Regions from separate parts of the Nocardioides marinisabuli genome, predicted to be linked through region 2. Evidence: predicted binding sites of a transcription regulator. Region 2 holds the regulator's gene; the other holds the start of a gene.
The links. The regulator LexA, encoded in region 2, represses DNA repair genes until DNA is damaged. The targets are predictions, from matches to a motif close to TCGAACANNTGTTCGA.

Region 1 (6,157 bases), 1.5 Mb from region 2:
CGACCAGAGCCGCCCGTGCCCGGCCGCGTTGGGCGGGTCGATGAGGATGCCCACACCGCCACCCTACGAGCAGCCCGCGGGCTCCGGCGCGACGGCGCCTTGCCCCGGGGGGACAATGGGGGGCGTGGACAACGCACTGCTCTTCGATGCCCGGTCCCGGGTGCTGGCCGACCTCCAGGCGCGGGGGCACGCGACCCCGGGTGCGGTCTCGGCGCTCGAGGACGCCGTCTCCTCACGCACCTGGTGGGCCGAGCAGTGGCCCGAGGGGGTCGTGTACGTCGCTGGGCTGGTCGCCCAGGACGTGCAGGACGCGCTGCTGGAGCAGGTGGGCCGCTGGCCGCTGTGCCTGGGCTGCACCGAGGGGCCCGAGCACGCGCTCTACATCCACCCCGACCTCGGGGGGCCCGACCCGACGTGGGTCTGCGAGGAGTCCGGGACGCCGGTCGCGGCGCTGGGGACGCTCAGCAGTCCTGGCCCAGCTGGACCCACAGCGTGAAGCGGTCGGCACGGTAGACGGTGCGAGAGACCTCGACGACCTTGTCCTCGCACAGGGCGCGCCGCGAGTGGCGCAGCACCACGCTGGACGGCTCGACCTCGAGCAGCCCCGCCTCCTCGGTGGTGGCCTTGTCGGCGTTGATGGAGTCCTCGGCCCAGGTCGGGCGCAGCCCGCGGGCGTCGAGGGAGTCGTAGAGGCTGGTGGGCATCCCCTGCTGGAGGAACCCCGGCAGCAGCACCTCGTTGAGGTAGGCGTCCTCCAGGCACATCGGCACGCCGTCGGCGCGCCGCAGCCGGCGCCAGTGGATGACCGCGTCGCCCTCGGTCAGCGACAGCGCGCGGGCCACGCCCGGCCCCGCCTGCTCGCGCCGCGCGAGCAGCGTCTGCGACTCCGCCAGCATCCCGCGGCGGGTCATCTCCTCGGTGTAGCCGGTGATCCTGCTGGCGGTGCGGCGCGGGCGGGCCACGAAGGTGCCCCGGCCGGGGATGCGCTCGAGCAGGCCCTCGCCCACCAGCGCGTCCATCGCCTGGCGCACCGTCATCCGGGCCACGCCGAAGCGCTGCACCAGCTCGCGCTCCGAGGGCGCCGGGGAGCCCGGCGCGCTGCCCGCCACCAGGCCGCGCACGTACTCGCGCACCTGCACGTGCTTGAGCGCACGTCCCACAGGAGCCATCACGTCGTCCACGCCAGGCAGACTAGACAGGTCCCGGGCCGCGCGTCCCCGCTTTGCGGGGATTGAGCCGCGACGGGACACGCCCGACCGATGTCGAACACGCGTTCGAGGTCCGGCGTACGATACCCCCATGGACTTCCAGACCACGCTGTTCGCGGCACCGGCCGGCGGGGTGCCCGCACTGGTGGACGCCCTGGCCGGCACCGAGCGCCACCACCTCGACCACGGCGCGTGGGTCGACGTGCGCCGCTCCTGGCTGCCCGAGGCCGACGACGTGATGCGCGCCCTCGTCGAGGAGGTGCCCTGGCGCGCCGAGCGGCGCCAGATGTACGACCGGCTCGTCGACGTGCCGCGGCTGCTGCACACCTACATGATCGGCGAGGAGCTCCCCCACCCCGTCCTCACCCAGGCCCGCGAGGCGCTCAGCGAGCACTACCTGCCCGAGCTCGGCGAGCCCTTCCGCACCGCCGGGTGCTGCTACTACCGCGACGGGCGCGACTCGGTGGCCTGGCACGGCGACACCATCGGCCGGGGCAGCACCCACGACACGATGGTCGCGATCGTCTCGGTCGGCGACCCGCGCAAGCTGCACCTGCGCCCGCGCGGCGGGGGCGAGAGCCGGGTCTTCGAGACCGGGCACGGCGACCTGCTCGTGATGGGCGGCAGCTGCCAGCGCACCTGGGAGCACGCGGTGCCCAAGGTCGCCCACGCCGGCCCGAGGCTCTCGGTGCAGTTCCGGCCGTTCAACGTCTTCTGAGCTCGCAGCGACGAGCCGGACGGCGACCCGACCCTGGTACGGCGCCGGAGGCGTGTCCCGGAGCGACCTCGCAGGCGCCGGTCCAGGCCTGGGTCGTCAGCACCGGAAGCACCGCCTCTAGGGCGCCGAGCCGAGGGACCCGGGGAGCTCACCGGTCCGCAACCAGCCGAAGACGGTGACGATCTCGGCGTGGAGGTCCTGCGGCAGGTGCCCGCCGGTCTCGTCCTCGATGACCAACGCCGTCGGAAGGTGACGCGCGAGCCACCGTCCGTGGTCGGGCGGGCAGGAGAAGTCCTGCAACCCATAGGTGAGCAGCACCGGCACGGAGACGGAGCTCAGGGCGAAGCCCCACGGCCGCGCGAAGGCCAAGGTGTCGTCGACCGCACCCCCGACACCGTGCGCGGACTGCTCCGCCATGATGCGCGTGAACACCTCGACCACCTCCGGACGGGCCAGGACCTCCCGGTCCCCCTGTCCCATGCCCTCGCCCAGCAGCGACGAGGGGTCAGAGACCAGGGCGTGCTCCATCCGGGTCAGCGCGGACCGGATCCTGGTCTCGAGGTAGGCCTCGCCGTCCTCGGCCCACTCCAGCGACTCAGCGGCCTCGGGCGCCATGTCGTGGAGCCACTCGGAGCGACTCAGGCCTCCCTCGCCCAAGGGGGCCAGGCTGGACTGGCAGGCGACGCGCTCGACCCGGTCTGCCAGCAAGGCGGCGCACGCCAAGGCGTGCGGGCCGCCCCCGGACCCGCCGATGACGGAGAACTGGTCCAGGTCGAGCGCGTCGGCCACGGCACGCACGTCCGCGGCCTCGTCGGCCACCGAGCGCCCCCGGTGGCGCGAGGACTGCCCGTAGCCGGCGCGGTCGGTCGTGATGTAGCGAACGCCCGACCGGGCGTACACCGAGTCGTCGGGCGAGCGGTTCAGACGACATCCCGGCGTGCCGTGCAGTCCGAGCACCGGGTAGCCGGCGGGGTCGCCGCCGTCGACGTACGCGATCTGTCGCCCGTCGGGGAGAGCGGCAGTGAGGGGAGCCATGTGGTCCATCGTGCCGGTCCACGCGGCTGCGGCACCGATCTTTGCCCCTGGGTGTGGCGCCGAGCACGCTGCGAGCGTTCAATGGAAGGAGCCAGGGCGCCGCTCGGGGCGCCTGCGAACCGGAGGTACCCCCATGACCCGCCACGACGACCCAGGCGCCGGCGAGACCGGCCGGCACCGCCAGCACCACGACCGACCGCCCGCCGACCACGTGCGCGGCGACCATCCCGTCGGGGCCAGCACCGACCCGTCGATGGGCTTCGGCACCTCCCCGGAGGACCGGCTGCACCTGCCCGAGACACCGCTCGACGCCGGCAGCCGCACCGGCAGCACGCTGTGGCTGGTGCTCACGCTCGCCCTGGTGGCGGCGCTGGTGGCCGCACTGGTCATCGCCCTGCTGTGAGCCGACCCCCGTGCGGCCGATCGGTCGCACGGGGGTCGGTGGGGCTCGGTCGTGGTCGCGGCCCTCAGCGGCGGCGGTGCGTCACCCACCACACCAGCAGGAGAGCGAGCAGCCCGGCGCCGACCTTCGGGCCGTAGCTGCGCAGCAGCACCGGCAGCACGGTGGAGCCGAGGTCGAGCGCCTCGTCACCGCCGCCCGCCTGCGCGGCCGCGGCCGGTGCCGGCCGGTGCTCACCCGGCCGCGTGGAGGCCGGCGGCGGCTCGGGGGCACCGGGGTCCGCCCCCATGTGCTTCCCGGGCGGCGCCGGTGCCGCGGGCGGCGGCTCGGCCGGCGCCTCGGGCGCCTCGGGCGCGGTCAGGCGCTGCTCGAGACAGCTCACGAACTGGCCCAGCAGCTTGTCGGAGACGTCCTGCATCACCCCCCGCCCGAACTGGGCCGGCTTGCCGGTGATGGCCAGGTCGGTCACCACCTCGACGTCGGTGCGGTCGGCGCCGGCGGCGCTCATCGAGAGCGTCACCTTCGCCCCCGCGGTGCCGTTGCCGCGCTTGTCCTTGCCCTTGGCGTCGACCACGTAGCGGTGGGCAGCGTCGTCCTTCTCCACGAAGGTGCCCGAGCCGGTGTAGAGCAGCGCGATCGGGCCGAGCTTGACCTTGACCGTGCCCTTGAACGTGTCGTCCTCCACCCCGGTCACGGTGGCGCCGGGGAAGCACTCGGCCAGGGCGCCGATGTCCTGGAAGTGCTCCCAGGTCTCCTCGACGCCGAGCGGGACGCTGAACTCGTGGCGGAGATCCACTACGCCCCCGCAGCCGCGAGCACCGCTCGCCGGGTCAGCACCGTCGCCAGGTGGCGGCGGTAGTCGGCGTCGCCGTTGAGGTCGGAGGGCGGGGTGCAGCCCTCGGCGGCCCGGGAGGCCGCCTCGCGCACCGCGTCCTCGGTGGCCGGCTGGCCCCGCAGCGCCTCCTCGACCGCGCGCGCCCGCAGCGGCGTGGAGCCCATGTTGGTCAGGCCCACGCGCGCCTCGGTGATGGTGCCGCTCTCGGCCTTGACCGCGGCGGCGACCGCCACGATCGGCCACTGGTGGGCCACGCGCACGAACTTCTCGTAGTGCGCCCCCCAGCCGGTGTGCTTGGGCAGCCGGACCTCGGTGAGCAGCTCGTCCTCACCGATGGCGGTCTCGAAGAGGTCGACGAAGAAGTCGTCGGCCTCCACGGTGCGCGTGGTCCCGCCCTGCCCGGCGATCACGAACTGCGCCCCCAGGGCCAGGGCGGGGGCGCCCAGGTCGCCGGCGGGGTCGGCGTGGGCCAGCGCCCCGCCGAAGGTGCCGCGGTGACGGATCTGGGCGTCGGCCAGGTGCTCCACGGCGCGCGAGACCAACCCGGCGTGCTCGGCCACCAGCGGGTCGGAGGCCACCACGCTGTGCGGGGTCATCGCGCCCACGACGATGGCGTCGCCGTCGTCGCGGACCCCGCGCAGCGCCTCGATGCGCCCGAGGTCGATGACCATCTCGGGGGCGTTGAGGCGCATCCGCAGCACCGGCAGCAGGCTCTGCCCGCCAGCCAGCACCTTGGCGTCGTCACCGTGCTCGGCGAGCGCGGCGAGCGCCTCCTCCACCGAGGTGGGGGCCAGGTAGTCGAACGGTGCGGGGATCACAGCGCGCCTCCGGTGGTGCGGTCGACGGTGCCGTCCATGCCCGTCGAGGGGTCGAAGTGCGGGGCCGCCGCACCGGTGGTGGGGTCGCTGCCGCCCGCGTCGCGGGCGTGCACCGCCTTCCAGACGCGCTCGGGGGTGCAGGGCATCTGGATGTCCTCGACACCGAGGTGACGCACGGCGTCGACGACGGCGTTGACCACGGCCGGGGTCGAGGCGATGGTGCCGGCCTCGCCGACCCCCTTGGTGCCCAGCGTGTTGGTGATCGAAGGCGAGGAGGTGTGGTCGATCTCGAAGGAGATCGTGTCGGCCGCGGTGGGCAGCAGGTAGTCGGTGAACGACCCGGAGACCAGCGTCCCCGCGTCGTCGTACACCGCCTCCTCCCACAGCGCCTGGGCGATGCCCTGCACCAGGCCGCCGTGCACCTGACCCGACACGATGAGCGGGTTGATGATGGTGCCGATGTCGTCGACGCAGACGTACTTGCGCATCGTGACCTGGCCGGTCTCGGTGTCGACCTCCATCGCGCACAGGTGGGTGCCGTGCGGGTAGTTGAAGTTCACCGGGTCGTAGGTGGCGTCGGAGTCGAGCTGCGGCTCGATGCCCTCGGGGTAGTCGTGGGCGGTGAAGACCGCGGTGGAGACCTCGGCGATGCCCACCCCCTGGTCGGTGCCGCGCACCGAGAACCGGCCGCCGGAGAACTCCAGGTCGTCGACGGAGGCCTCCAGCAGGTGGGCCGCGATCGGCCTGGCCTTCTCGATGACCTTGTCGGCCGCGCGCACCAGCGCCTCGCCGCCGACGACCAGCGAGCGCGAGCCGTAGGTGTCGAGGCCGCGCTGGGCCACCTGGGTGTCGCCGTGCAGGACCTCGACGTCCTCGAAGGGCACCCCGAGCCGGTCGGCGACGATCTGGCTGAAGGCCGTCTCGTGGCCCTGGCCGTGCGCGGAGGCACCGGTGGTGACCTCCACCTTGCCGGTGGCCAGCATCCGCACGCTGGCGTGCTCCCAGCCGCCGGCGCCGTAGTTGAGCTGACCCAGCACCCGCGAGGGCGCCAGGCCGCACATCTCGGTGAAGGTCGAGACGCCGATCCCGAGCTGCACCGGGTCGCCCGCCTCGCGGCGGCGCTGCTGCTCGGCGCGCAGCTCG
Region 2 (6,157 bases):
CGACCGAGAGGATGAAGCAGGCCGAGACCTGCTGCGGCGAGGGCGTGCCGACGTTGAACCAGACCGGGGAGTTGAAGGAGAAGTACTGGTTGACCAGCAGCCAGGTCAGCTCGTGCTCGAAGACCTCGGCGTCGGCCTTGGTGGCGAAGTAGCCGTGCTCGACGCCGCCCTTGACGTACTGCTCGACCACGCGGTTGATGAGCTGCTTGAGGCTGCGCTCGCGGGCGTCGGTGCCGACCGCGCCGCGGAAGTACTTGGTGGTGACGATGGTCGAGGCGTTGACCGACCAGGTGGCGGGGAACTCCACGCCGCGCTGCTCGAAGACGGTGGCGCCGGTCTTCCAGTTGGTCTGGACGACGTCGCGGCTCTCCCAGGTCAGCTCGTCGTAGGGGTGCACCCCCTCGGTGCTGAAGACGCGCTCCATCGTCAGGCCCTTGCCCTGGCCCTTGGTCGCTGCGTCGGCTCCTGCGCCGCTCACCGTCTCGGTCATGCCGTGCTCCTCTGTGTCCCGGTCTAAGGGGTGCTGGTTGGTGCGGTCTGCTGCTGGGGGGTGCTGTGTCGGCGCCCGTCCCGATGGTCGCTGCGACCACCGACATCGGACGTGACACCGGGTGATGCGGTGAGGGAAGAGGTGGTGCGCCCGGCAGGCAGCTTCCCCACTACCTGCCGGGCGGTCTGTGTCAGCCCGTGGGCTGGGGCTCGGTGTCGAGCGTCAGGCGCTCGGCGCGGAGCATGGCGATCTCGTCCTCGAAGTCGGCCGCGGAGGCGAACTGGCGGTAGACGCTGGCGAAGCGCAGGTAGGCCACCTCGTCGAGCTCGCGCAGCGGGCCCAGGATGGCCAGACCGACCTCGTGGGCCGGCAGCTCGGCGGCTCCCGCGCCGCGCAGGGTGTCCTCGACGACCTGGCCCAGGCAGGCCAGCTGGTCCTCGGTGACCGGTCGGCCCTTGCACGCCTTGCGCACGCCGGCCACGGCCTTCTCGCGCACGAAGGGCTCGCTGGCCCCCGAGCGCTTCACGACGCTCAGCTGCATCTGCTCGACGGTGGTGAACCGCTTCGAGCAGGCCGAGCAGGTACGCCGCCGGCGGATCGAGCCGCCGTCCTCGGAGACCCGCGAGTCGAGGACCCGGGTGTCGGTGGCACGGCAGAACGGGCAGTGCATCGGGTCCTCCTCTCGGGCGCGCCGCGCAGCCCCCGCGAGGGCTGCTGGGTGTGGATATCGTTGCTCTCCCTGTGGAGAACAACCGGTCACCTGTGCACCATCCCGCATCCATCTGTGAACTAGATGTGGATAACTACACCGGTGTAACTACTAGATGTAGTGGAACCGTACGCCCGGGACCACGAGCCGCGCAAGCCGTCCCGAAAATTTCCTGCGACCCAGATCACACTCGACACATCGGTGCAGGTCAGCGCACCGGGACCGCCCCGAAGGGGTGGCGCCGAGCAGTGCTGGAGCGGCCGCCAGATGCCGGCACCGGTACCGACACCCGGTCGCCGGGGCTGGGTGCGGTCGGACACAATGACGCTGTGAGCGGCGAGGCGGGCGGCCAGGTGGACGAGCAGGTGGCCGGCGCGCCGACTCCCGCTCCCGCCACGGCCGGCAAGCGGGCCGGTTCCCGCCGTGCGGCCCGCCCCCCGCCCGGAGCGCTCGTTCCAGCCGCGGCTGCTCGGCCTGGCCCTGGCCGTCACCGCCGCGGTGGTCGCTTGGGGCTACCTGGTCTACGCCGCCATCGACTTCGGCACCCAGGCCCGCGGCGGGGAGTCGGCCGCCTGGTTCTTCCTGGCGCTCGCCTCCGTCGGGGCCGTGGCCTGCCTCTTCGTGGGCCTGATGCTCATCGCGCGCCTGGGCCGGGCGCTCGGCCTCACCCGCGACCCCGCGACCCCGGCTCCCCCACCGGGCGGACGGCGACGAGCTGCCACAGCGCCCCGAGAGAGATGAACGGCTCCCGGTCGCACAGCGCGAGCTCGAGGCGCTCCAGCGCCGCGTAGAAGTCGGGGTCGGCCTTGCGGCCGTCGTCGGCGACGTAGTCGTTGGCGACCCGGGCGGCGAAGCGGCCCACCACCTCGAGCCCGGCCGCCACCAGCTGCGCCTCGACCTCGTCGCGGGCCACCGCCCGCGCGGTCGTGGCGAAGGTGGCCGACTCCATGTCGTCGCGGCCGAGCTCGTCGAGGGCAGCCTCCGGCCCCTCACGCACCAGCCGCCCGATCACCCGCGCCGCGGGGTTCGGCGCCATCACCGAGACCCGACCGCCCGGCCGCGCCGCCCGCGCCAGGACGTCGCACGTCGGCCGCGCCGGTCTCGGCCGGGCGGTAGTGCAGCACGTTGTGGCACAGCACCAGGTCGAACCCGCCGCCGGCCCCGTCTCCGGCCCCGCTCAGGTCGTCGATCGAGCCCTCGAGGGTCACCAGCCGCTCCCCGCCCCCGCCGACTCGGCGCGGCGGCGGGCCTCGGCGAGCCAGGAGGGCGCCGGTCGAGGACCGTGACGTCGTGGCCGGCGACGGCCAGGCCCAAGGCGTCGCGGCCGTCGCCCCCGCCGACGTCGAGGACCCGCAGCGCCCGCGGCTGCCCGAGGTCGGCCTGGAGCGCCTCGATCTGGCGGCGCAGCGTCTCGCGCACCACCGCGAACCGCAACCGGCCCCAGGGCGCCTCGCACCACGCCTGCCACTGCGCCAGCCTGCTCTCGAAGACGCCGTCGCTCACCACGACACCCTCCCCCACCGGACGCGGAAGACAGGGCCCGACACAGCGCGAGGGGCGGGCCCACTGCGGGCCCGCCCCTCGTCTTTCCCCTGGTTTCGCCGGCCGGGGTCGAGGCGACCGACGAAATCTGTGGGCGGCCACAGGGGCCGCCGCGCCCGGACCGCACCGCGGTCGCGGGCCGTTCCTCAGCCGGCCGGGACGACCAGGCGCTGGCCGGTGACCACCAGGCCACCGTCGAGGGAGTTCAGCTGCTGGATGCGCCCGATGACCTCGCGCACGTCGCCGGACTCGGCGCGCTCGGCGGCGATGGCCCACAGCGTGTCGCCGACGCCGACGGTGATCGTCTCAGTCGCCGGGGCGGTGCCGCTCTCGCTGGTGGCAACGGAGACGCCGGCCAGCACGACGCCCACCAGGGCGACGAGCAGCAGGCCCGCGGCCAGCACAGCGAGCCGGCCGCGGCGGGTCAGCCGCAGCGAGCCGGGCGTCGTACGGCGGGTGGCGCGGACGGCGCCGAGGCGGATCGGGGCCGGGGCGGCGGTGAGGGTCATGGTGCTCATCGGGACCTCCTGGGGAAGGGGGTGGTCGTCGTCGTGCTCGGTCAGGGAGATGTCTACGGACAGCCACCGACAGTCCCGGTCGCGATCCTGCTTCGACCAGGTGTTCGATCGAACACATGAGCGAGACTAGATCAGGTGTTCGAGCCGCGCAAGGGGTGCGGCGAACAATTGTTCGAGATCCCCGACGTCACGCCGGAGCAGCCCGTCGCCGCCTCCACGAGCGCGACACGCCCTTCGAACAGATGTTTGAAGTCGGGCCCGCGCGGCGATAGCGTGGGTCCACGACCCATCCGAGCGGACTCCCCGGCTCGGGCCTCGCGCACGAAAGGCACACGATGGCCACCAAGAACAGCGGCCCCCGCAAGCGCGGGGTCGCGGAGCTGCCCGACGGCCCTCCCGACGCGACCGGCCTGACGCCGCGCCAGATCAAGGTCCTCGCGTGCATCAAGGAGGCCATCGAGACCCGCGGCTACCCGCCGAGCATGCGCGAGATCGGCCAGGCCGTCGGCCTGACCAGCACCTCCAGCGTCTCCCACCAGCTCAAGGTGCTCGAGGAGAAGGGCTTCCTCAAGCGCGACCCGCACCGCCCGCGCGCGCTCGAGGTCTTCCTGCCCGAGCTGATGGCGCGCCGCAAGGCGATCTCCTCGGCCGACGACAGCTCGGTCGACGAGACCGACATCGGCAACACCATGCCGCAGGCCTCCTACGTGCCGGTCGTGGGCCGGATCGCCGCCGGTGGCCCGATCCTGGCCGAGGAGCGGGTCGAGGCCGTCTTCCCGCTGCCCCAGCAGCTGGTCGGCGACGGCCAGCTCTTCCTGCTCGAGGTCTCCGGCGACTCGATGATCGACGCCGCGATCTGCGACGGCGACTACGTGGTGATCCGCCAGGAGCAGACCGCCAGCAACGGCCAGATCGTCGCCGCCCTGATCGGTGAGGAGGCCACCGTCAAGACCTTCCAGCGCAAGGACGGCAAGGTCTGGCTGCTGCCCCACAACGACGCCTACGAGCCGATCGACGGCACCCACGCCTCGATCCTCGGGGTCGTCACCGCGGTGCTGCGCAGCCTCTGAGGCCCCGCACCCGCCCGTCGGGAGACCGAACCGACGGTGAACAGACGGTGCTCACACCGCCGTCCACGTCACGTGGACGGCGGTGTGTCGTTGGATGAGGCGTGACCCCACCACTGACCCCCACCACCGCCGCTGACGCCGCGAGCCCCGCCGACGCCGAGCGGGCCCGCCTCGCCGCCCTCGGACGCCGTACGGTCCTGGCCGCCAGTGCCGTCGGGGCCGGCGGCGCCGCCGTCACCGGCGCCGGCGTGCTCGCCGGCCCGCACGCGGTCGCCGCGAAGGCCCGTCACGACGTCTTCGCCCACGGTGTGGCCTCCGGCGACCCGCTGCCGCGCGCGGTGCTGATCTGGACCCGGGTCACCCCCACCAGGGCCGCCACCCCCGGCTCGGGCAAGGGCCCGCGGGTGGGCGTGCGCTGGGAGGTCGCCACCGACCGCCGCTTCCGCAACGTCGTGCGCCGGGGCCGCTTCGTCACCAGCGCCGCGCGCGACCACACCGTCAAGCTCGACGTGACGGGCCTGCAGCCCGAGACCGTCTACCACTACCGCTTCACCGCGCGCGGCCAGCGCAGCCCGGTCGGCACCACCCGCACCGCCCCCGCCAAGCGCGCCACGCCCGACAACCTGCGCTTCGGCGTGGTGTCCTGCGCCAACCTGCAGGCCGGCTGGTTCAGCGCCTACCGGCTGCTCGCCGAGCGCGACGACCTGCACGCGGTGCTGCACCTGGGCGACTACCTCTACGAGTACGCGCCCGGCCAGTACGGCATGGGCCAGGACAACGTCGACATCCGCCCGCACGACCCCGCGCGCGAGATGGTCTCGCTCTCCGACTACCGCCGCCGGCACGCGCAGTACAAGACCGACCCCGACCTGCAGGCCCTGCACGCCCGGTACGCCTGGATCGTGACCTGGGACGACCACGAGGTCACCAACGACCAGTGGAGGAAGAACGCCGAGAACCACGACGACTCCGAGGGCGACTACCTCAAGCGGCGCGCCCGCGCCCACCGCGCGTACGACGAGTGGATGCCGGTGCGCATGGACGGCACCGCCTCGCTGGGCGACGGCGCCCGGCTCTACCGCCGCCTGCGCTTCGGCGACCTGGCCGAGGTCAGCATGCTCGACCTGCGCACCTACCGCTCCCAGCAGGTCGCGACCCCGCTGGTGGACGCGGAGGTCAACGACCCGGCGCGCTCGATCACCGGCAACCGGCAGATGGAGTGGCTCAAGGACTCCCTGACCCGCGGCAACCACGCCCCGCAGTGGAAGGTGGTCGGCAACCCGGTGATGATCGCCCCGGTCACCTTCGCCGACCTGCCCAACGAGCTCGTCGACCCGGTCAACGACGTCACCGGGCTGCTGCCCCAGGACGGCTCGCCGTACAACGTCGACCAGTGGGACGGCTACACCGCCGACCGCCGCGAGGTCTTCCGCCACATCGACGACCACCAGGTCAAGGACGTGGTCTTCGTGACCGGCGACATCCACTCGGGGTGGGCCTGCGACCTGCCGATGGACACCTCGCTCTACCCGCTGCTCGGCGACTCGGTGGGCGTGGAGTTCGTGTGCTCCTCGGTGACCTCCAACAACCTCAAGGACATCACCGGCCAGCCGGCGCTGACGCCGCTGGTGGAGACCGCGATCAAGGCCAACAACCGCCACATCAAGTACCTGAACTTCGACGACCACGGCTTCTCGGTGCTCGACATCACCGCCGAGCGCACCCAGATGGACTGGTACGTCATCGGGGCCCGCGACGACCAGCAGACCACCGCCACCCACGACGCGTCGTTCCGCACCCTGGCCGGCACCGGCACGGTGCAGCGTGT

Region 1: H0S66_RS04145 (alpha-ketoglutarate-dependent dioxygenase AlkB) is a predicted target of LexA. The motif match lies at 1,263-1,278, and genes of this name have one in related genera.

Annotation. Positions count from the first base shown of each region.
Region 1 covers NZ_CP059163.1:864,918-871,074, forward strand. Annotated here, with positions in the region: gene H0S66_RS04130 (DUF4031 domain-containing protein) at 1-54, opposite strand, end outside; gene H0S66_RS04135 (hypothetical protein) at 116-496, shown strand; gene H0S66_RS04140 (GntR family transcriptional regulator) at 462-1,181, opposite strand; gene H0S66_RS04145 (alpha-ketoglutarate-dependent dioxygenase AlkB) at 1,300-1,926, shown strand; gene H0S66_RS04150 (alpha/beta fold hydrolase) at 2,044-2,961, opposite strand; gene H0S66_RS04155 (hypothetical protein) at 3,095-3,364, shown strand; gene H0S66_RS04160 (SRPBCC family protein) at 3,429-4,157, opposite strand; gene H0S66_RS04165 (FAD binding domain-containing protein) at 4,157-5,014, opposite strand; gene H0S66_RS04170 (xanthine dehydrogenase family protein molybdopterin-binding subunit) at 5,011-6,157, opposite strand, start outside.
Region 2 covers NZ_CP059163.1:2,332,970-2,339,126, reverse strand. Annotated here, with positions in the region: gene H0S66_RS11205 (vitamin B12-dependent ribonucleotide reductase) at 1-490, opposite strand, end outside; gene nrdR (transcriptional regulator NrdR) at 681-1,160, opposite strand; gene H0S66_RS11195 (hypothetical protein) at 1,623-1,940, shown strand; gene H0S66_RS11190 (class I SAM-dependent methyltransferase) at 1,864-2,235, opposite strand; gene H0S66_RS11185 (hypothetical protein) at 2,189-2,407, opposite strand; gene H0S66_RS11180 (LysM peptidoglycan-binding domain-containing protein) at 2,888-3,259, opposite strand; gene lexA (transcriptional repressor LexA) at 3,595-4,329, shown strand; gene H0S66_RS11170 (alkaline phosphatase D family protein) at 4,431-6,157, shown strand, end outside.